Regions from separate parts of the Nonomuraea fastidiosa genome, predicted to be linked through region 3. Evidence: riboswitches for the same ligand, from Rfam matches in the RefSeq annotation. Region 3 holds a riboswitch; each other region holds the start of a gene.

The links. A riboswitch is a leader RNA that binds a small molecule or an ion and turns the genes downstream of it on or off. The one in region 3 is predicted to bind cyclic di-AMP.
Region 1: it holds a riboswitch for cyclic di-AMP, as region 3 does, so the genes downstream of both, ACFMQL_RS04995 (hypothetical protein) here and ACFMQL_RS12365 (C40 family peptidase) in region 3, are expected to answer to the same signal.
Region 2: it holds a riboswitch for cyclic di-AMP, as region 3 does, so the genes downstream of both, ACFMQL_RS40255 (glycoside hydrolase family 25 protein) here and ACFMQL_RS12365 (C40 family peptidase) in region 3, are expected to answer to the same signal.
Region 4: it holds a riboswitch for cyclic di-AMP, as region 3 does, so the genes downstream of both, ACFMQL_RS27195 (C40 family peptidase) here and ACFMQL_RS12365 (C40 family peptidase) in region 3, are expected to answer to the same signal.

What each region holds. Positions count from the first base shown of each region.
Region 1 covers NZ_CP170570.1:1,110,566-1,115,284, forward strand. Annotated here, with positions in the region: gene ACFMQL_RS04985 (DeoR/GlpR family DNA-binding transcription regulator) at 1-596, shown strand, start outside; gene galT (galactose-1-phosphate uridylyltransferase) at 593-1,672, shown strand; cyclic di-AMP (ydaO/yuaA leader) riboswitch at 1,743-1,884, shown strand; gene ACFMQL_RS04995 (hypothetical protein) at 1,890-2,846, shown strand; gene ACFMQL_RS05000 (TIGR03620 family F420-dependent LLM class oxidoreductase) at 3,001-3,909, opposite strand; gene ACFMQL_RS05005 (TetR/AcrR family transcriptional regulator) at 4,055-4,627, shown strand; gene ACFMQL_RS05010 (site-2 protease family protein) at 4,714-4,719, opposite strand, start outside.
Region 2 covers NZ_CP170570.1:8,720,735-8,725,453, forward strand. Annotated here, with positions in the region: gene ACFMQL_RS40235 (NAD-dependent epimerase/dehydratase family protein) at 1-763, opposite strand, end outside; gene ACFMQL_RS40240 (hypothetical protein) at 940-1,242, opposite strand; gene ACFMQL_RS40245 (FAD-dependent oxidoreductase) at 1,428-2,114, shown strand; partial or broken gene ACFMQL_RS40250 (malate:quinone oxidoreductase) at 2,127-2,630, shown strand; cyclic di-AMP (ydaO/yuaA leader) riboswitch at 2,819-2,964, shown strand; gene ACFMQL_RS40255 (glycoside hydrolase family 25 protein) at 2,976-3,719, shown strand; gene ACFMQL_RS40260 (SDR family oxidoreductase) at 3,904-4,656, opposite strand.
Region 3 covers NZ_CP170570.1:2,735,972-2,740,690, reverse strand. Annotated here, with positions in the region: gene lysX (bifunctional lysylphosphatidylglycerol synthetase/lysine--tRNA ligase LysX) at 1-14, shown strand, start outside; gene ACFMQL_RS12375 (hypothetical protein) at 475-717, shown strand; gene ACFMQL_RS12370 (LuxR C-terminal-related transcriptional regulator) at 1,108-1,320, shown strand; gene ACFMQL_RS12365 (C40 family peptidase) at 1,378-2,307, opposite strand; cyclic di-AMP (ydaO/yuaA leader) riboswitch at 2,430-2,577, opposite strand; gene ACFMQL_RS12360 (amino-acid N-acetyltransferase) at 2,855-3,424, shown strand; gene ACFMQL_RS12355 (RDD family protein) at 3,510-4,719, shown strand, end outside.
Region 4 covers NZ_CP170570.1:5,891,986-5,896,704, reverse strand. Annotated here, with positions in the region: gene ACFMQL_RS27210 (glycosyltransferase family 4 protein) at 1-183, opposite strand, end outside; gene ACFMQL_RS27205 (M48 family metallopeptidase) at 192-1,742, opposite strand; gene ACFMQL_RS27200 (hypothetical protein) at 1,754-2,572, opposite strand; gene ACFMQL_RS27195 (C40 family peptidase) at 2,646-3,089, opposite strand; cyclic di-AMP (ydaO/yuaA leader) riboswitch at 3,247-3,410, opposite strand; gene ACFMQL_RS27190 (NlpC/P60 family protein) at 4,357-4,719, opposite strand, start outside.

The DNA.
Region 1 (4,719 bases), 1.6 Mb from region 3:
GCTCGACCGAGGAGCCCGGCTTCACCGCCAAGTCGGCCAGGCAGCAGCAGGAGAAGGAGGCCATCGCCAAGCGTGCGGCCATGCTCGTACGCCCCGGCACGGCCGTGGCGCTGTCGGCGGGCACCACCACGTGGGCGCTGGCGCACCACCTGATCGGCGTGCCCGAGCTGACCGTGATCACCAACTCGATCCCGGTCGCCGAGGTCTTCCACCGCAACCCGCGCGCCGACCGCACGGTCGTGCTGACGGGTGGCGTGCGCACGCCGTCCGACGCGCTGGTGGGGCCGGTCGCGGTGGCCGCGATCCGCCGCCTGCACGTCGACACGCTCTTCCTCGGCGTGCACGGCATGAGCGTGCGGGCCGGGTTCACCACGCCCAACCTGCTGGAGTCGGAGACCGACAGGGAGCTGGTGGCGGCGGCGAGCCGGCTGGTCGTCCCGGCCGACCACACGAAGTGGAACACGGTGGGCATCAGCACGATCGCCGAGCTGGACGAGGCCGACGTGGTCGTCAGCGACGCGGGCCTGCCGGAGGAAGCACGTACGGAGCTGGCTGAACGGGCCGGCGAACTGATCATCGCGGAGGGCTCGTCGTGAAGCGCACCATCACCCATCTCGCCGACGGCCGGGAGCTGATCTACTACGACCGGCGCGACGACGCCGACAGGAGCGCGATCGACCGCCGCCGGCTCGACCCCCGGCCGCCGGCCTTGGAGCTGCGCTACGACCCGCTCACCGAGGAGTGGATCGCGATCGCGGGGCACCGGCAGACGCGGACGTTCCTGCCGACCGGCGGCACGGCCGAGTGCCCGCTGTGCCCGTCGTCGGACGAGCGCGCGACGGAGATCCCTTCGTACGACTACGACGTGGTCGTGTTCGAGAACCGCTTCCCCTCCTTCTCCGGAAATTTCGGGACTTATGAGGCCGTGGGCGGGCTGAGCGAGGTCCGTCCGGGTGTGGGGCGGTGCGAGGTCGTGTGCTTCACCTCCGACCACGACTCCTCCTTCTCCGCGCTCTCCGACGAGCAGGTGGTGCTGGTCATGGAGGCGTGGGCCGACCGTACGGCGGAGCTGTCCGGCATCGAGGGCGTCGAGCAGGTCTTCTGCTTCGAGAACCGGGGCGCGGAGATCGGCATCACCATCGCGCACCCGCACGGCCAGATCTACGCGTACCCGTACGTCACGCCCAGGACGAAGCTGCAGCTCGGAGCCGCCGAGCGCTACAAGGGGCCGGGGAACCTGTTCGCCGACGTGCTGGCCGCCGAGCGGGCCGAGGGCACGCGGGTGGTCGCCTCGAACGAGCTGTGGACGGCCTTCGTGCCGGCCGCCGCGCGCTGGCCGTTCGAGGTGCACATCTATCCGCACCGGCAGGTGCCGGACCTGGCGGCGCTGACGGACGCCGAGCGCGCCGCGTTCGCGCCGCTCTACACCTCGGTGCTGCGGGCGTTCGACGGGCTGTTCGGGGTCGTCATGCCGTACATCTCGGCCTGGCATCAGGCGCCGGTGCGTACGGGGCGCGATCTGGCGTACCTGCACCTGGAGCTGTTCTCCATCCGGCGGGCGCCCAACAAGCTCAAGTACCTGGCAGGCTCGGAGTCGGCGATGGGGGCGTTCGTGAACGACGTGCGGCCCGAGGAAGCGGCGCGCATGATCCGATCACAGATCGATCACTAATAGATTTCTACTTAAGGTCGCATGACTCATGATCTACCACTAATATCCCCATATGCATCGGCCGTAACGCGGCTGATGCCCGCCTAATCCTGGGCGCGTCGCCCGGGAGCCGGGGACCCAACCGCACCTTGGGGTGAATCCGCTACGGCGGTAGGGAGCGACTCCCATGCCCGAACCCGTCAGCTAACCCGGCCGGCAGAGGGAGAGGAACTCATACGTGGCGGCTTCGTCCCCCGCGAAACTTGCCATCGGTCTCATCGCCGCCGCCGCCATCGCCGTCCTCCCGGCGCACGCGGCGACGGCCGCCCCGAAACCGAAAGAGTCCGAGCTCCGCGCTCAGCTCAAGCAGCTGAACAGCAAGGTCGACAAGCTCATCGAGAAGTACAACCTCAAGCGCGTCGAGCTGGCCAAGGCACAGGAGGCCGCCAGAGCCGCGCAGGCCAGGCTGGCCGCCGCCGAGCAGACCCTGGCCGCCGCCGAGCAGCGGGTCGCCGAGATCGCCCGCCTGCGCTACCAGAACATCGACCCGTCGCTGCCCGGCTTCATGATGCCGGGCGACGCCGGCACCGCGGCCCTGCTCGAACAACTCACCGCCGAGCAGCAGGCCATGGTGGCGAGCGTCGCCAAGGCCCGCGACGAGCGCAAGAAGGCCAGCGATGAGGCCGCCGCGCTGACCGCCAAGATCAAGAAGGACGCGGCCGAGGTGGCGAAGCAGCGCCGCGAGGCCGAAGGCGTCATCAGCGACATCGAGAAGAAGCTGCGCGACCTGGTGCCGGTCGCCACGGGCCGCAGGTCCAACGGCACCTGGGCGCCCGAGCTGCCCGGCGGCCCCGACAACATCACCCCGCGTACGCGGCTGATGAAGGCCCAGATCGAAAAGAACTTCTCGCTGCCGTACACGGTGGGCTGCTTCCGCGCGGGCTCCAGCGGTGAGCACCCGCTCGGCCGCGCCTGCGACTTCATGATGAGCACCGGCGGCACCATGCCGACGCCCGCCAACAACGCGCTCGGCGACCGCATCGCCGAGTGGGCGCTGCAGAACAAGGACAAGCTCGGCGTGAAGTATGTGATCTGGAAGCAGCGCATCAACTCCGGCACCGGCTGGCGCGCCATGGCCGACCGCGGCAGCATCACCGAGAACCACTACGACCACGTGCACATCTCGATGAACTGAAACCAGGGGATGACCAGGGGATGACCAGGGGATATCGCATCTGGTGATGTACATCCACGAATCGAGACGGCGTTTGCGCCGGCGGCCCCTATGCGGTTGAGCGTTCGGAGTGCCGGGTCCGCGATGGGGCCCTGGGTCGCCTGAACTGACAGCCTCACCCCCATCCAGGAGGCAATGCAGACGCAAGGTGTTCGAGTTGCTCGATGGCCGTGGACATGTCATCTGCGAGGGGATGGACAAGCACGTGGTCGGCGCCGGCGTCGAGTTGCGCTTGAACACGCGCGGCGATGGCGTCCGGGGTGCCCCACGCGACCAGCGCGTCGACCAGCCGATCGCTTCCTCCGTTGGCCATGTCCTGGTGGCCATAGCCGAGACGTAGCCAATTGCGCGCGTACGGCGAATCGGAGCTGATCTTGCCTCGGTACCGCCGCGCGATGGCACGGGCTTGCTCAGGATCGGGTTCGATGACGAACGCCTGTTCGGGGATGAGCAACTTGTCGCTCCCCAGGGCCTCGCGGACGAGCGCGGTGTGTTCGACCGGGGCCGCATACGAATGGACGCCGTCGGTGCGGTCGCGGGCCAGTTGCACCATGCGGGGCTGCAAGGCGGCCAACACCCGGACGAACGGCGCAGCCGGCGGGTTGCGCGTCATCGCTTGGTCCATCTCGTCGAGATAGTCCCGCATGACCTTGAGGGGACGGCCGTAGTCCAGCCCGCCGGCTTCGACCAGAAGCCGTTGGCTGACGCCTATTCCGAGGACGAACCGTCCGGGGTAGGCCTCGGCCAACGTCGCGGCGCCGCCCTGCATTGTGGCGGGATGACGCGCCCAGATGTTGGCGATTCCGGTACCGATCAGCAAGTGCCTGCTCGCGGCGAGTTGAATGCCTGCGTTGGCCAAGGCGTCCTTGCCGCCGATTCCTTCAGGCCCCCATAGCGAGCCATACCCGAGTTGCTCAATGCGCCGCACCGCGTGGCGCCAGCTTTCGACCGGGGTGTCATGGAAGCGGCGTCCGCCAAGCCACACTCCCACGCGTCCCAGCTTCGCCTTCACTTCTGTGATCACTGCCGTAGCCTCCTTGCCACACGACGGCCGCCATCCGGGGATTATCTCCGGTAAGACTGACCGTATCCGGAGACAGTCCCCGCTACAATGGTTCGAGCGGAAGGGAGCAATGGGCGACAAGAGGGCATCGCGTGCAATGCGGGCAATGCGGGCAGACGCGCAGCGCAATCGGGAAAGGCTGCTCGCTGCGGCGAGGGCAGCGTTTGCGCGCGCGGGCGTGGAGACCTCGCTCGATGACATCGCCCGCGACGCCAACGTGGGTTCAGGTACGCTCTACCGCCACTTCCCCACCCGCGAGGCTCTGGTGGCGGCCGTACTCGACGACCGTTACGAAGCCCTCGCCGCCGAGGCCGCCAGGCTTCAGGCTGAGCACTCACCAGGGGAGGCGCTCGTGGCCTGGTTGAAGCTCTTCGTCAACCACCTCATGACGTATCGAGGGCTGGCAGCGAGCGTCGCCACCGTGCTCCACGACGAAACGTCGCCGCTGTACTCGGCCTGCCATGCCATGCGCGCCGCTGCGTACGAACTCGTCGCGACGGCCCAGCGCGGCGGCGCCGTCCGGGATGACATCGACGCCTCGCAGGTCCTTCACCTGGCCGCCGGTGTCGCCTGGGCCGGCGAGCAGTCGGCCGCCGACCGGGCCGGTGTGGAGCACATGCTGGCGGTCCTCATGGACGGGCTGCTGTGCAACGGCCGCGTTCCGCGGCCGTTCGGCTGATCCCACCGGAAAGCCTGGAAAGCCCGCGCGCCATCGGCGGCCGGTGCTCCCTCCCTCGCCGCCTCAGCGCAGCGGCGGCAGCCGGGTCAGTT
Region 2 (4,719 bases), 6.0 Mb from region 3:
CCATGGGGCCGAAGGACTTCATGGCCTCGTCGAGGGGCAGCGAGACGGCGCGCGCCCCCGTGAGGGTGGCGACCGCCTCGGCCATGTCGCGGATGGCCGTGCCGGTGCGGGTGGCGGCGTTGACGATGCCGCCACCCTCCTCCCTGGTGACGACGGCGGCGTAGAGGGCGGCGAGGTCGTCCACGTGGACGGTGGACCAGGTGTTGGCGCCGTCGCCGACGTACGTGACGACGCCCTGCTGCCGAGCCTGGCCGATCATGAGCTGGAGCAGGGTGGTGCCGCCACGCCCGTAGATCATGCCGGCCCTGACGACGGTGGTGGCGAGGTTCGTGGCGGCGAGCACGCGGCGCTCGCCGAGGTATTTGTGCGGCTGCCTGGCGGTCTGCTCGCTGACCTCCTCGTCCTCGGTGACCGGCCTGCCCTTGGTGTCGGGGTAGACCAGGCCGGTGCTGGTGTAGACGAAGGGGCGGCCGTCGGGAAGCCCGGACAGGAGCGCGTCGAGCGCCGGCTGCTCGACGTTCTGCATGTCCCGGTCGCCGTAGTCGACGGCGGCGTGCACGACGGCGTCGCTGCGGGCGGCGGCCTCGTGGAGGACGCCGGTGTCCGACAGGCTGCCCGCGACGGGGGTGGCGCCCAGCTCGGAGACGCGGTCGCGGGCGCGGTCTGAACGGGCGAGGGCTTCGACGGTGTGACCGGCGGCGATGAGGTGCTCGGTGAGCGCGCCGCCGAAGTAGCCGCTGGCGCCGGTGATGAAGATGCGCATGGTCGTTCGCTTCCTTTCAACGGTCAGGAGACATCGCGAGGGCGGAGGCGGGCGTGCGCCCTTTCCGGCCTCTGCTTCGACCGTACCAGAAAAGCGGATGACTCATCCGAATCGACAATCTATCCGTTTGCTGTACGCGAAAAGGGGCCCGGCCTTCCGGCCGGACCCCTGGACGGTCAGCCGTCGTCGCGGCGCCGACGCAGCTCGTGGCGGGCCTGGCGGCGCTCGCGACGGCGCGTCTCGCGACGGTAGAGGGCCCATTCGCGGCCCCCGTTGAGCCGGCCCTCACCGAACAGGAACGCATCGGTCGCCCGCCAGTAGCAGCCGCTCAGGCGCCGGGAGAGCGAGGCGCTCTCGCGGTCGATCCGCTCGGGCAGCGTGCAGGCGCCGTCGCGGTGGTCGTGAACGGGCCGGCAGTACACCATCGGCGCGTCGGCCAGCTTCACCCACCAGGGCCGGGTCTTGTCGGTCTTGCTCATACGGTCACCTTTCGGCTCCGTGACGCCCCGGGATGGGGCCGTCAACAGACCGGGTGCACCGTGATCGCCTCCTCAACCTGGCGGGCACTTGCTTGATCCACGCTACGCCGGATCCCGGGCCGCGCGCGGGGGCCGTTATACAAGTAGCAAACCTGTCATACGAGTTGTGGGGAGCGCGGCGCGCGGTGGTCACCGAGGGCTACGACGTGGTGCTGGTCGGCGGCGGCGTCATGAGCGCCACCCTCGGCGTGCTGCTGCGCCGCGTTCAGCCGGACTGGTCGGTGCTGGCGCTGGAACGGCTCGACGGCCTCGGCCTGGAGAGCTCGTCGGCGTGGAACGACGCCGGCACGGGGCACGGGGGGTTGTGCGAGTTCAACTACACGCCGCTCACCGGCGACGGCTCGATCGACGTGACCGGCGCCATCAGGATCAGCGAGCAGTTCCAGCTCTCCCGCCAGCTCTGGGCGACGCTGGTGGAAGAGGGCACGCTCGGCGATCCGGCGGGCTTCATCCGGCCGGTGCCGCACTTCTCGTTCGCCCGGGGCGCGGCCGGGGCCGAGCACCTGCGGCTGCGTCACGCGGCGCTGCGCGGGCACCCGCTCTTCGAGGGCCTGGAGCTCGTACGCGACCGCGACGCCATGGCGGAGCTGCTGCCGCTGATGTTCGCCGGCCGCCCCGCGGGCGAGGAGGTGGCGCTGTGCCGCTCGCGCGGCGGCACCGACGTCGACTACGGCGTGCTGACCAGGCGGCTGTTCGCGGCACTCGAACGCGACGGTGTCGAGGTGCGGACCGGGCACGAGGTGCGCTCGCTCTCCCGTGACCGCAGGTCGTGGCGGCTGCGGGTGCGCGACCTGGCGGGCGAACGCGACTAGTTCTCGCCCCGCTTCCTCAAGCGCGGCCGCCTCACCGACCTGCCGGGCTCCATCACCCCCGGCAACCTGCCCACGCTGCTCGGCGCCGCCCACGCCGAGCGCGACATGCTGCGCTACCTCGTGGGGCAGCTCGCACAGACCGGCCGCGACCGGCTGCGAGCGCTGCGCGGGTTCGTCCCGCAGGCGCGGGCGGGCGACTGGGAGCCGATCACCGCGGGCCAGCGGGTGCAGGTGGTCAAGCCGGTGCACGGGCGCGGGTCGATCGCCGGGTTCGGCACCGAGGTGGTGACGTCGGCGTACGGCGGGCTGGCCGCCCTGCTCGGCGCATCCCCGGGCGCGTCCGCGTCCGTGGCGATCATGCTGGACGTGCTCGAACGCGCCTTCCCCGACCGGCTGCCGGGCTGGCGGCCCGCTTTGCGCGAGCTTGTTCCGACGTACGGGACCATGCTGTCCGACCAGCCCGGGCCGGCGCGGGAGACGGCCGGCAGGACGGCCAGGACGCTGGGCCTGGACTGAGCAGAGCGAAAAACTTTACCTGTTCAGAAACCCCGGCGACATGGGGCTTACGGGCGGGTAACTCGCGCAATGCGAAGATAATCCCTTTAGGATGCTTGCGGATACTTTTGCTAACTATGTACTTTTGCGGGTCGAGGGACGCCCACGCGTTACCTCGCATCTTTGACCGGACCGTACGCCTTCCCGATGGCGTGCGGCCGCCGAATCCGCGTTCTCGCGGAACCGGGGACCCACCTTTCCGGGGTGAATCGGACGCCCGCCCCTGGCGGCGTCCGTAGGGCACTTCCAGTCCCGAACCCGTCAGCTAACCCGGTAGGCGGCATGGAAGCAAGGAGTCAACCCCGCATGCCCAAGCTTGCCGACAACCGCAAGCGCCTCGGACTGGCGCTCGGCGGAGCCGTGCTCGCCGCCGTCACCGCCGTCACCGGCACCGCCCACGCCTCCACCGCCGACCACGGTGCCCCGCACGAGGCCACGCAGCACACCTCCCAGCACCAGGCTCGCTCCCTGACCTACGGTCTCGACATCTCCCACTACGAGCCGCAGTACGACTGGAGGTCCAGCTCCGCGCAGTTCGGCATCATCAAGGCCACGGAGGGCACCGACTTCGTCGACTCCTCCTTCGCCAGGCACTGGCGTGAGCTCGGCAGCAAGGGCATCGTGCGCGGCGCGTACCACTACGGCCACCCCGCCAACGACCCCATCGCAGACGCCAACCACTTCCTGGCCACGGTGAACTCCCAGCCCGCCAAGCCTGGCGACCTTCTGGTCCTGGACCTGGAGACCACTGACGGCAAGTCCGTCGAAGAGGTCAACGCCTGGGCCAAGGCGTGGCTGTCGTACGTGGAGAAGCAGACCGGCGTCAAGCCGATCTTCTACAGCGGCTGGAACTTCGCCAACACCTATGGCCACGGCCTGTCGCAGTACCCGCTGTGGGTCGCCCACTACAGCCGGGCCAAGGGCGCGGTCACCCCGCCGGCCGACTGGAAGACCTGGACGATCCACCAGTACACCGAAACGCCGATCGACCAGAACGTCTCTTCGCTGACGCCCGACCAGCTCCGCGCCCTCGGCCGCAAGTCCGCCTGACACGGACCCCCTCCCCCGCCGGTCCGCTGAACGCCCGGCGCGGAAACCCTCCCAGGGCTCGACCTGCGCGCCGGGCCCGCCCATGAAGCCGCGCGACGGTCCTGTTGCACGACAGGACCGTCGCGCGGCTTCTGCACGCAGACGGGCGGCCTCCTCGTGGCCTGTGTGAACGATCCGGGGGCCGTCAGGTGGCGGCAGCGGCGGCGACCCAATCCCCGTACCGGATCCCGCCGAGCCGTGCCTCACCCAGCGGAACGAGCGAGTGCTCGGCAAGCTCACTGCCGAAGTAGCGAGCGTCCGGATCGGCGACCACCTCGCGCGGGTCGCCCAGGGCGGCCAGCGCCTCGCGGAAGAACTCGTCCATCCTGACCCGCTCCGGCCCGGCGATCTCCATCCGGCCGTTGAGCGGCGGCCCCTCCGCGACCTCGCACAGCACCGCCGCCACGTCGTCCCCGGCGATCGGCTGGAACAGCACCGGCGCGATCCGCACCACTCCCCCATCGTCGGCCTCGTCGGCGATCCCCTTCACGAACTCGAAGAACTGCGTCGCGTGCACCAGCGAGAACGGGACGCCCGACTTCTCGATCAGCCGCTCCTGGGCGACCTTGGCCCGGAAATAGCCGTTGTCCGGTGAGCGTTCGGTACCGACGATGGACAGCGCGACGTGGTGCCCGACCTCCGCCTCCGACTCGGCGGCGAGCAGGTTGCCCGTGGAGGTTTCGAAGAAGCCGAGCACGGCGGCCGGTTCGAACGACGGCGCGTTCGACACGTCGACCACCACCTCCGCCCCTTCCAGCGCCTCGGCCAGCCCTTCGCCGGTGAGCGTGTTCACCCCGGTGCGCGGCGAGGCCGCCAGCGCCTCGTGGCCGTCCCGCGACAGCCTGTTCACCAGCTTCGATCCGATCAGGCCGGTCCCACCGACCACCACGACCCTCATGACGCGCCTCCTCGGAACGGTCCACGCCACCCTCCCCTCCGCGCCCGGCGCTAACCCCTCGCG
Region 3 (4,719 bases):
AGCCCACTCACTGAGCATTCTGCGGGGCGGCGGCGCGGCCACACGTCGGCGCCGCCGCCCCGCGCTTTTATGGTGCGGCCGTTCCGCGCTGTACGGCGCGGCCGCTTTTACGGCGCGGCCGCTTTTACGGCGCGGCCGCTTTTACGGCGCGGCCGCTTTTACGGCGCGGCCGCTTTTACGGCGCGGCCGCTTTTACGGCGCGGCCGTTGCGCGCTTTTCACGGCGGGGGCCGCTCCGCGCCTTGCACGGTGCGGCCGCCGTCCCCCACTCGGCGCCTTCTCGACCGAAATCTGCCCGGGCCGCTCTGGAATGCGCGTTGGAGCGCTCAGGAGCGCGCCTCCGGGGCGTGCACGGCCGGTCCCCGGTAGTAGCCGTCGAACGCCATTCTGGCCCGTCCGGTTTCCGACAACTGATCGTCTGTAAGCACCGGGTCAAGTCCGCGGTCCGCCACCTCGCTTCAGCTGGTCCCGCCGCATGAGCGCGCCGGACGACCGGCTGATCACCATGACGGGCGGCGGGCAGGCCGGCTCCGCCCTGCGGTCGCGCTACTCGGGCGGCGCCTCGATCGGCGTCTCGCTGTGCTGCCTGAGCCGCTCCTGCATGCGCGGGGTGGAGGGCAGGCTCACCGGCACGCGCAGCCCGCTGCGGCCGGGTGGGCCGGGCGGAGGACCGATTCGAGTCGCTGACCTGGGGATCTTTCACTCAGCGTCACCCTGAGGTCAGGGGCGCGGCGTCATTGAGCGGCGGCGCTCGGCGAGCCGTCCCCCGCACATGCGGAAGAGCGGTCCGCGTGCGCTCGGCTCGCGGTAACGCGCGTGCGGATCACGCTGATATTCACCATCGAACGGATCGATTCCCGAAGATCGACGGCCGCCTGAGCCGTTGTTTCCCGAAGGGGGTGAGGCTCGCGAGACCGCTCAGGAGACACCGATCTGTAGCGCTTTATCGTCAGGGCGTCACATATTTCGGATCATGTCAATAGTGCTGGTCAAGTATGGAAGACGTCATTGCTTGACGACCTTTCCGAGATGCGTTTACGGTCTGCGAGGAGCAACCTGGGTCCGGTCGAGAGGCCCACGTTCTGCGCTGTTGGGGGGAGGGCTCCCGATGGAAGTGCTCACTGAGGATGTTCAACTCAGCCACGCCGATCTCGCGTTGCTGGCGGAGCTGGCCAAAGGGGTCACGGTCGACAGGGTCGGCAGGCGGCTGGACATCAGCGGCCGCACCGTACGACGGCGGCTGCGGGTCATCTGCGACCGCATCGGCGTCGCCACGGCGATCGAGGCCGTGGCCTGGGCGGCCCGCCGCCAGCTGATCTAGCCGCGCCGATCAAGCCCGGCGGTCAGGGCCGGGCGACGGGCGCTCATTGGCGGCGGATCAGTCGGCGATGCGGACCGCGCCGGCGTAGGGCCTGTTCGCGATGGAGGCGATACGGACGACGTCGCCGGTGCGCGGGGCGTGGATCATCATGCCGCCGCCGAGGTAGATGCCCACGTGGTGCAGGTCGCTGTAGAAGAACACGAGGTCGCCGGCCCGCAGCTCAGAGCGGTCGATGTGCCGTCCGGCCGTCCACTGGCTGCCGGTGTAGTGCGGCAGCGAGATGCCGACCTGCTGGTAGGCCGCCATGACCAGGCCGCTGCAGTCATAGGAGTTGGGGCCGTCGGCGCCCCAGACGTACGGCTTGAGCTGCTGCGTCAGCGCCCACCTCGCGGCCTGGGCGGCCTTGCCGCTGCCCGGGATGGGCAGGTCGACGCGCTGGGCACGGGTGCCGGGCCGGCCCGCCTCGCCGAGCGCCCGGCGGAAGAGGTTGCTCTCGACCTTGGCGACCAGCTTGGTGATCTTGTCGCGCTTGGCGCCGAGGTCGGAGATCAGCTTCTGGACCTCGTCGATGCGGGTCTTGGCGCTCGCCCTGGCGCGCTCCGCGGCCTGCCGGGCCCTGGTGACCTGGTTGACGGCCTCGCCCTGCTGCTGCTCCAGCACGTACGTGGTGGCGGCGCGGTCGAGGAACGTGTCGGGGTCGTCGGAGGTGGCGAAGGCCAGGATGCGGCTGAGCCCGCCGGTGATGTAGGCGTTCTCGGCCAAGGCGGCCGCTTTGGCGCGCTTGGCGGCGAGATCGGCCTCACTGGCGGCCAGGGTCTTCTTCGCGGCCTCAGCGGCCCTCTTGGCGCTCTTGAGCTTCTCCCGCTGGCCGTTGTACTGCTCGGTCAGCTGCTCGATCTCGGTGTGCATCTTCTCGACCTGCTTGGCCAGGTCTTGAAGCGAGGGCTTGGGGTCGGCGGATGCCGAGCCGACGGGGGTCGCGGCCATGAACGCCGCGAGTGTGACACTTATTACACCGAGCAGGCGGGACCGCCGTGCGGCGCGTTTCGGAGGGCGGGCGTGCTTGCCCGCCGTCGTCCTCTCACGCTCGCGCGTACGCTTCACCAACCAGCTCCTTCCATCGGCGCCTGCCGGGTTAGCTGACGGGTTCGGGCCGGAGCAGCCCTACCGGTGGTGCGGATTCACCCCGGGTGGCGTTGGGGGCGCCACCGGCGGTTCCCCGGCTCCTCCCTGCGGAGGATTAGGCGTGTCGCCCGCGCGCGACACGCGGGGAACATCGTCGCTGGACACTAATGCACTCCGGGTTCGTGCTCAACCAGAACTGCCGACTCTGTTGAGGTTTCACAACCGAAGGGTCACAAGGTGATCTCGTGCCTGGCCGTACAGAACCGGTTTTATGCCGGATTTGGCGCAACTTCGGATGGGCTGCACGCCTGCTCGGAGCGCGTGCTCGGATGAGCACGAGTTGTTACAGCATGGGGCGAGACGTGGGAGTTACGGCCGAGCCGTAATGACATCTGTACCCTGGAGGGCCATGGAGCAGGTGGCCGAACTGACAGCAGCCGAGACCGCGGTGGTGGTCCGGCGTGCCCGCACACCCGATGTGCGGGCCATCAGGAGGCTTGTGGACACCTACGCGGGAGCGGGCCCGCGGCTCCTGAAGAAGGCCACCGTCACCCTGTACGAGGACGTACAGGAGTTCTGGGTGGCCGAACGGGGCGGGCAGGTCGTCGGCTGCGGCGCGCTCCACGTGCTCTGGGAGGACCTCGCCGAGGTCCGGACGGTGGCCGTGGATCCGGAGTGCCGGGGCATGGGCGTCGGCCGTCGGATCGTCTCGGCGCTCATACAGCAGGCGAAGGATCTGGGTCTGAGGCGTGTATTCTGTCTGACTTTTGAGGTCGACTTCTTCGCCCGGCTCGGCTTTCGCCAGATTCAGGGCACGCCGGTCTCACCCGAGGTGTACGCCGAACTGCTGGCCTCGTACGACGAGGGTGTGGCGGAGTTTCTCGATCTCGAACACGTCAAACCGAACACCCTGGGCAACACCCGCATGCTGCTCCATCTGACATCGGGTGACGCGGACCCTGACCAGACGGAAAGGTGATTGTTGATACCTATGTCGATACGTTGGGCAGCACAGGCATGTGTCCTGACACGTGCCACATGCGCACTTGAAGCGAGGTGACACGGTGAGCACCGGACAGCCGCCGTATCCACAGGACGAATCCGGCGAGAATTCTGCACCCGGCACCCCTTACGGGCCGCAGAACGCGGGCCGCCACCCCGGCGCGCCCGACCCGGACGCGACTGTGGTCGGCTACCGGGCGGACGACGCCTACGGGCAGCAGCCCCAGTACGGACAACAGCAGTACGGCTATGGCCAGCAGCAGCCGTCCCAGCCGGGATACGGCCAGCAGCAGCCCCCCTATGGCCAGCAGCAACCCCCTTACGGCCAGCCGGGCTACGGCCAGCAGGCGCAGCCGGGCTACGGCCAGCAGGGCTACCCCCAGCAGGGCTACGACCCCCAGCAGCAGGCTTACGGGCAGCAGCCGCAGTCCCAGCCCGGCTACGGCCAGCAGGCCCCCTCCGGCCAGCAGGGCTACGACCAGCAGGCGCCGTACGGGCAGCAGCCCCAGTCGCAGCCGGGCTACGGCCAGCAGGGCTACGACGCCCAGCAGCAGTACGGCCAGCAGGGCTACGGCCAGCAGCCGCAGTCCCAGCCCGGCTATGGACAGCAGCCCCCGTCTCAGCCCGGGTACGGTCAGCAGCCGCAGTCCCAGCCTGGTTACGGTCAGGGCTACGACGCCCAGCAGCAGTACGGGCAGCAGCCCCAGTCGCAGCCCGGCTACGGTCAGCAGGGCTACGACGCTCAGCAGCAGTACGGGCAGCAGGGCTACGGGCAGCAGCAGCCGTCCCAGCCGGGCTACGCGCAGCCCGGGTACGGTCAGCAGGGCTACGACGCTCAGCAGCAGTACGGGCAGCAGGGCTACGGCCAGCCGCAGCCGTACGGTCAGCAGGGCTACGGGCAGCCCGGTTACGGTCAGCCCTACGGCCAGCCGATCGGGGTGCAGCCTCCGGGCGCGCCGGCGCCGCTGGCGGAGTGGTGGCAGCGACTGCTCGCCAGGCTCATCGACGGTGTGGTCTTCGGTGTCGTGATCGTCGTGGTGTCGCTGCTGCTGACGCCGCTGTATCCCTCGTACAGCTCGATCACGGGCGTCGCGAGCGGGCTGGCCTCGGCGCTGCTGTACACGGTGGTCTCCGCGGTCCTCATCACCTTGATCTACACCCTGTACGACTTCCAGCTGACCAGGATGAAGGGTCAGACGCTCGGCAAGATGGCGCTCGGCATCAAGGTCGTCCAGGTCGGCGGGCAGCTCCAGCCCGACGGCGTGCCGACCG
Region 4 (4,719 bases), 3.2 Mb from region 3:
GGTGGGCAGCATGAGGCGCGTCGGGTGCCGCACCACACGGTACGGCTGGCGCCGGTCGAACTCGGCGCTGCCCGGCCAGGCGGGGGCGTAGACCGTCACGCCTGGCGTGCGCAGCGCCAGTCCGTGCACGAACGACTGGATCCCGCCCGTGCGGGGCGGGAAGTCGTTCGTGACGAAGAGCACGGGATGTGTCACGGCAGGGGTACGCCGTTCAGCCGCGCCCACGCGCGGGCCATGGCGATGCGCTCGGGACTTGACGGATGGGAGGCATAGAGCACATATTCCACCGCATTCGGCGTCAAGTCGGAAATGTTGGTTGTGGCCAGGCGCTTCTGCATGGCGATGAACGTGGCCGGATCCCGCGTCAGATCCAGCGCGTGCACGTCGGCCCTGGCCTCGATGTGGCGGCTGATGAGGTTCTGAGCCGGGCCCAGCAGGAACCCGCCGATCGTCATCAGCCCCATGAGCGCGCCGACCGCCCTCGGATCGGTGATCGACATGACCTTCGTACGCCGCCGCAGCGGGTCGAAGATCACGTACAGCAGGATCGCGCCGAAGGCCGAGCCGAGCGCGCCGATGAGCGTGCCGTGCAGCACGTCGTCGTACTTGGCGTGGCCCAGCTCGTGCGCCACGACCAGCTCCACCTCCTTCTGCGGGGCCTGGAGCAGCGTGTCGTAGACGACGATCCTGCGGGTGGCGCCGAAGCCCGACACGTACGCGTTGAGCGCCGTCGTCCTGCGCGAGGCGTCGGCCACCAGCACGTCCTTCACCGGCACGCCGTCGCGCGCGGCCATGTCGAGCAGGTTCGTCCGCAGCGTGCCCTGCGGCATCGAGGTGAAGTCGTTGAACAGCGGCTCGAACACCACCGGGTAGACGAACGACGCCGCCACCGTGAACGCGAACGCCCCGGCCGCCGCCGGGATCCACCAGCGCCGCACCTTGCGGGCCAGCGCCACCAGGACCAGCAGCATGAGACAGAGCAGGCCCGTCTCCACGCCCAGGCTCTTCAGCCGGTCGGCCGTCCAGCCCGCCCAGTCCTGCGTGGACAGGCCGTACTCGCGCAGGATCGTCTCGAACCACATGCCCAGGGGCCACCTGAGCGCCTCGACGATCGCCGTGATCACCACCGTGCCGAGGATCACCCGCAGCCACCACGGGCCCCTCAGCCAGGTCAGCACCTTCGCGCCGAACGGGGTGGCCACCAGCACCCCGGCGAAGATGAGCGTGAGCGCCAGCGACAGGTAGCTCGGCAGGCTGGTCGCCGCGTCGAACGCCTCTCCCCTGGCGATCTGGGCGGCGGTGAAGTCGCGGGCCGGGTCGGGCGGGCCTCCGGTCAGCACGTCCCAGGGCGTGGTGAACGCGGCCACGGCGATGATCACGATGCCGAGCAGCACCAGCGCCAGGGCCGCCTGGCGGCGCAGGGCCGGGGTGGTGGTTCCGCGTTCGTCCATGCCCGCACCCTTCCCGCTGCTCAGGGCCTGAACGTGCTCCTTTCCGCCGCCTCCGTCCGAGGCCGGCGTGTTCGTCTGTGTGCCGCTTCCTGCGGCCTCCGCGTCCTGGGCCCGCGTGCCGCTGCCCGCGGCCTCCGCGTCCTGGGCGCCGCTCGCGGCGGGCGCGCCCGGCGGGTGGGCGGCGCCCACCGTGGCCAGCGCCTCCTCCGCCGCGCGAGCGCCGTCCTTCGCCCCCTGGGTCTTCTCCTGGCGGTCCGTCTCCCGGTCGTCCGGGTCTTGTCGTTCGCTCATCTGCCTCCCCTTCACACGAGCTGATCCCGCACGTACGCGCGCCACCGCGCGGTCAGCGTCGCGACGGAGAGCCCGAGCGCGGCGAGTGCCCGATCGGTCCCGCGTACGCGGGCCGCACGGTAGAGCCTCACCAGGGTCCCCTCACCGAACCGGTCAGCGAGGAAGCGACACGCCAGCCAGGCCTCCTGGTACGCCCGCGCGAGCGCGGCAGGGTCGCCGCCGTTCGCCGCGAAAGCCGCAGGTCCGGGCAGAACGGTCGGGAGGCGGCCGGCCCGTACCTCGGCGGCCAGCTCGGCGGCGGCCGTCGTCACGGGCAGCCCGGCGTCGCGGTAGGCGACGTAGTCGGCGAAACCCTCGTACAGCCAGACGGGCAGGCCGCCGGTGCCGGCGACGACATGGGTGAGCTCGTGGGCGAGGACGACGTCCCTGCCCGTGGGGTTGAGCCTGGCGAACGACTCGGGCACGACGATCACCCGTTCGCCGTCGGCGACCGCTGCGAGCCCGTCCACGCCGCCCACCCGGGCCAGCGCGGCGGCCTCGCGGGCATCGGCCGGTACGACGATCAGGGGGCGTACGGGGCGGGCGAGCACCGCCGAGACCCTTCGGCTCGCCGTGTCGGCCCTGCGCGCCAGCTCGCCGAGCCCCGTGGCGTCGTGGCCCACGACCGTGGACCATGTGCCGCGGCGCACGATGTGCGGGCCCGGCCACAGGTCGCGTACCGGCTGGGGCAGGATCGGCGCGCCGGGCAGCGGGGCGGCGGCCGACGCGAGCGAGGCGGCGGCGAGCACCAGCCCGGCCGCCAGGGCACGTCGGCTCACCTGCTCAGGCACAGCCCCGATGGTAGGTGGTCCCCTGACACGCGAGAGCCCCGTCCGGATCGGGGAGGATCCGCACGGGGCTTCTTCACGCGCCGGGACGGACGGCGCCGACGAAGGACGCCTTACGCCATCCGCTCAGCTTGTCGATGCGTACCCGTTCACCCGTCCGAGGTGAATGGATCATTCTGCCTTTGCCGACGTACATGCCCACATGGCCGAGCCCGTTGAAGAACATCAGGTCACCAGGCTGCAGGTTGCGCCAGGAGACCTTCTTCCTGACGCGGGCGAACTGGCTGCTCGCCACGCGCGGGAGCTTGACGCCGGCCTTCCTCCAGGCGTACTGGACGAGACCGGAGCAGTCGAACGAACCAGGTCCGGTGGCTCCGTAACGGTACGGGTCACCGATCTGCTTCTTGGCCACGGCGACGGCCTTGCTGGCCCTCGCCCTCTGCAGGGCGGCTCTGGCGGCCCTCTTGCGGGCCTTGGCCGAGATGGCGGTGCGGGCGGTGGTGGCCGCCTTCACCGTCATTCCGGCCGCCGCACTGGCTTCGCGGGTCGTCGCCGCCTGAGCCTCGGGGGCATGGAGGACCATACCTCCGGCTGTCACAGTCAACGTGAGTGCGACACCACTCAGGGCAAGGCGGGACAGGCGGGGGTTCTGCAGGGATTCAGACAGGATTTCTCCTTGGGTCTTCCACGAACGCCTACCGGGTTAGCTGACGGATTCGGGCGTGGAAGTCGCCCTACGGCGCGATGGCGCGCCGATTCACCCCTGATCCCTTGGGGACGTGGGATCGCTGGGTCCCCGGCTCCGTGCCTCCTGTCTGCACGGATTCGGCAGGTCGCGCCCCGATCGATGAGTGCGATGGGGATGTCGGGGCCGACCGGCGGATATGTAGCTGTCTCACATCGGGAGGGACCGATGATCGGTTCGCGACGACATGGCTTGTCCGCCGCGACGCCAGAAGTTACGCCGAACGGTCACGAATCGGCAAAGCCCGAGTAATGCTGTAAAGATCAGATAGGGGTATTTGTCAGACTCAGAACCGCTGCTGGGACCCCAGGCCCCGTGACCAAAATGTGACCTCACTCACAATTCTTTTCCCGCTGCTGTGTAAGGTCCCATCCGCCACAACTGTCACCTTGGTCACAAACGTGAACATCGTTCCCGCGCGATCTCCGGCCTGCGCGAACGGTTGTTGTGACAGGCGTAACTTCCGAAATTTCCCCGATTTCCGACAGGCCCTAGCAGCAAGATCACGCCCGTGGCCACTGATCAAGTCCGTCGCCACCACGCTCCCTACGAAGTGGCGTAGTAGAAGGAGAGCGACGCGATTCACACATCGAAGAACGGCGACTAAAAGGAATAGCGGCTCCACATGGTGACCGATCGAAAACGGCCGGATGGCAGGCTTTCGGGCCGGTTCCCCGCCCCGCCGGACCGGCCTCGTCACCAAGCCCGAGATCCCCCTGCCACTCGGCTGGATCGCACCCCACCGGATCGGCCGAAGCCGGTTCACCACCCCACCGGACCGGCCGAAGCCGGTTCACCACCCCACCGGACCGGCCGAAGCCGGTTCACCACCCCACCGGACCGGCCGAACCCCGCAGACCGGCCGAAGCCGGTTCCCCGCCCCGCGGAGCGGCCGAATGGGCGGGCGATGGCCTTGGAGGAGCGCTGACAAAAGCGGCCGGCCCGCTCATAGAGGCTGCGCGCTACGTCGCAGACCTTCGTACGAGCGGGCAGGCCCTTGAGAAACGGGTGCAACCAGGCGGGTCACCCCGCCACGTCAGCCTTACGGGCGGATCGCGCCGACGAGGCGGCGGCCGTACGCGGAAAGCTTGACCACCTTGACGACGTCACCCGTCTGCGGCGCGTGGACGATTTGCCCGTTGCCCGCATAAATACTGACGTGCCCCAAACCCTCGCTGAAGATGAGGTCACCGGGCTGGAGGTCGTCGAGCGACACCCGCCGGTTCGCGCCCCACGCCCACTGCTGCCAGGTCGTCCGCGGTAGCCGCACGCCCGCGGCCGCCCACGCCGCCTGAGTGAGCCCCGAGCAGTCGTACCCGCCTGGACCGGTGCCGCCGAACACGTACGGCTTGCCGATCTGCGCGTACGCGAACCGCAGCACCGCCGCGGCGCTTCCCGAGGCGGG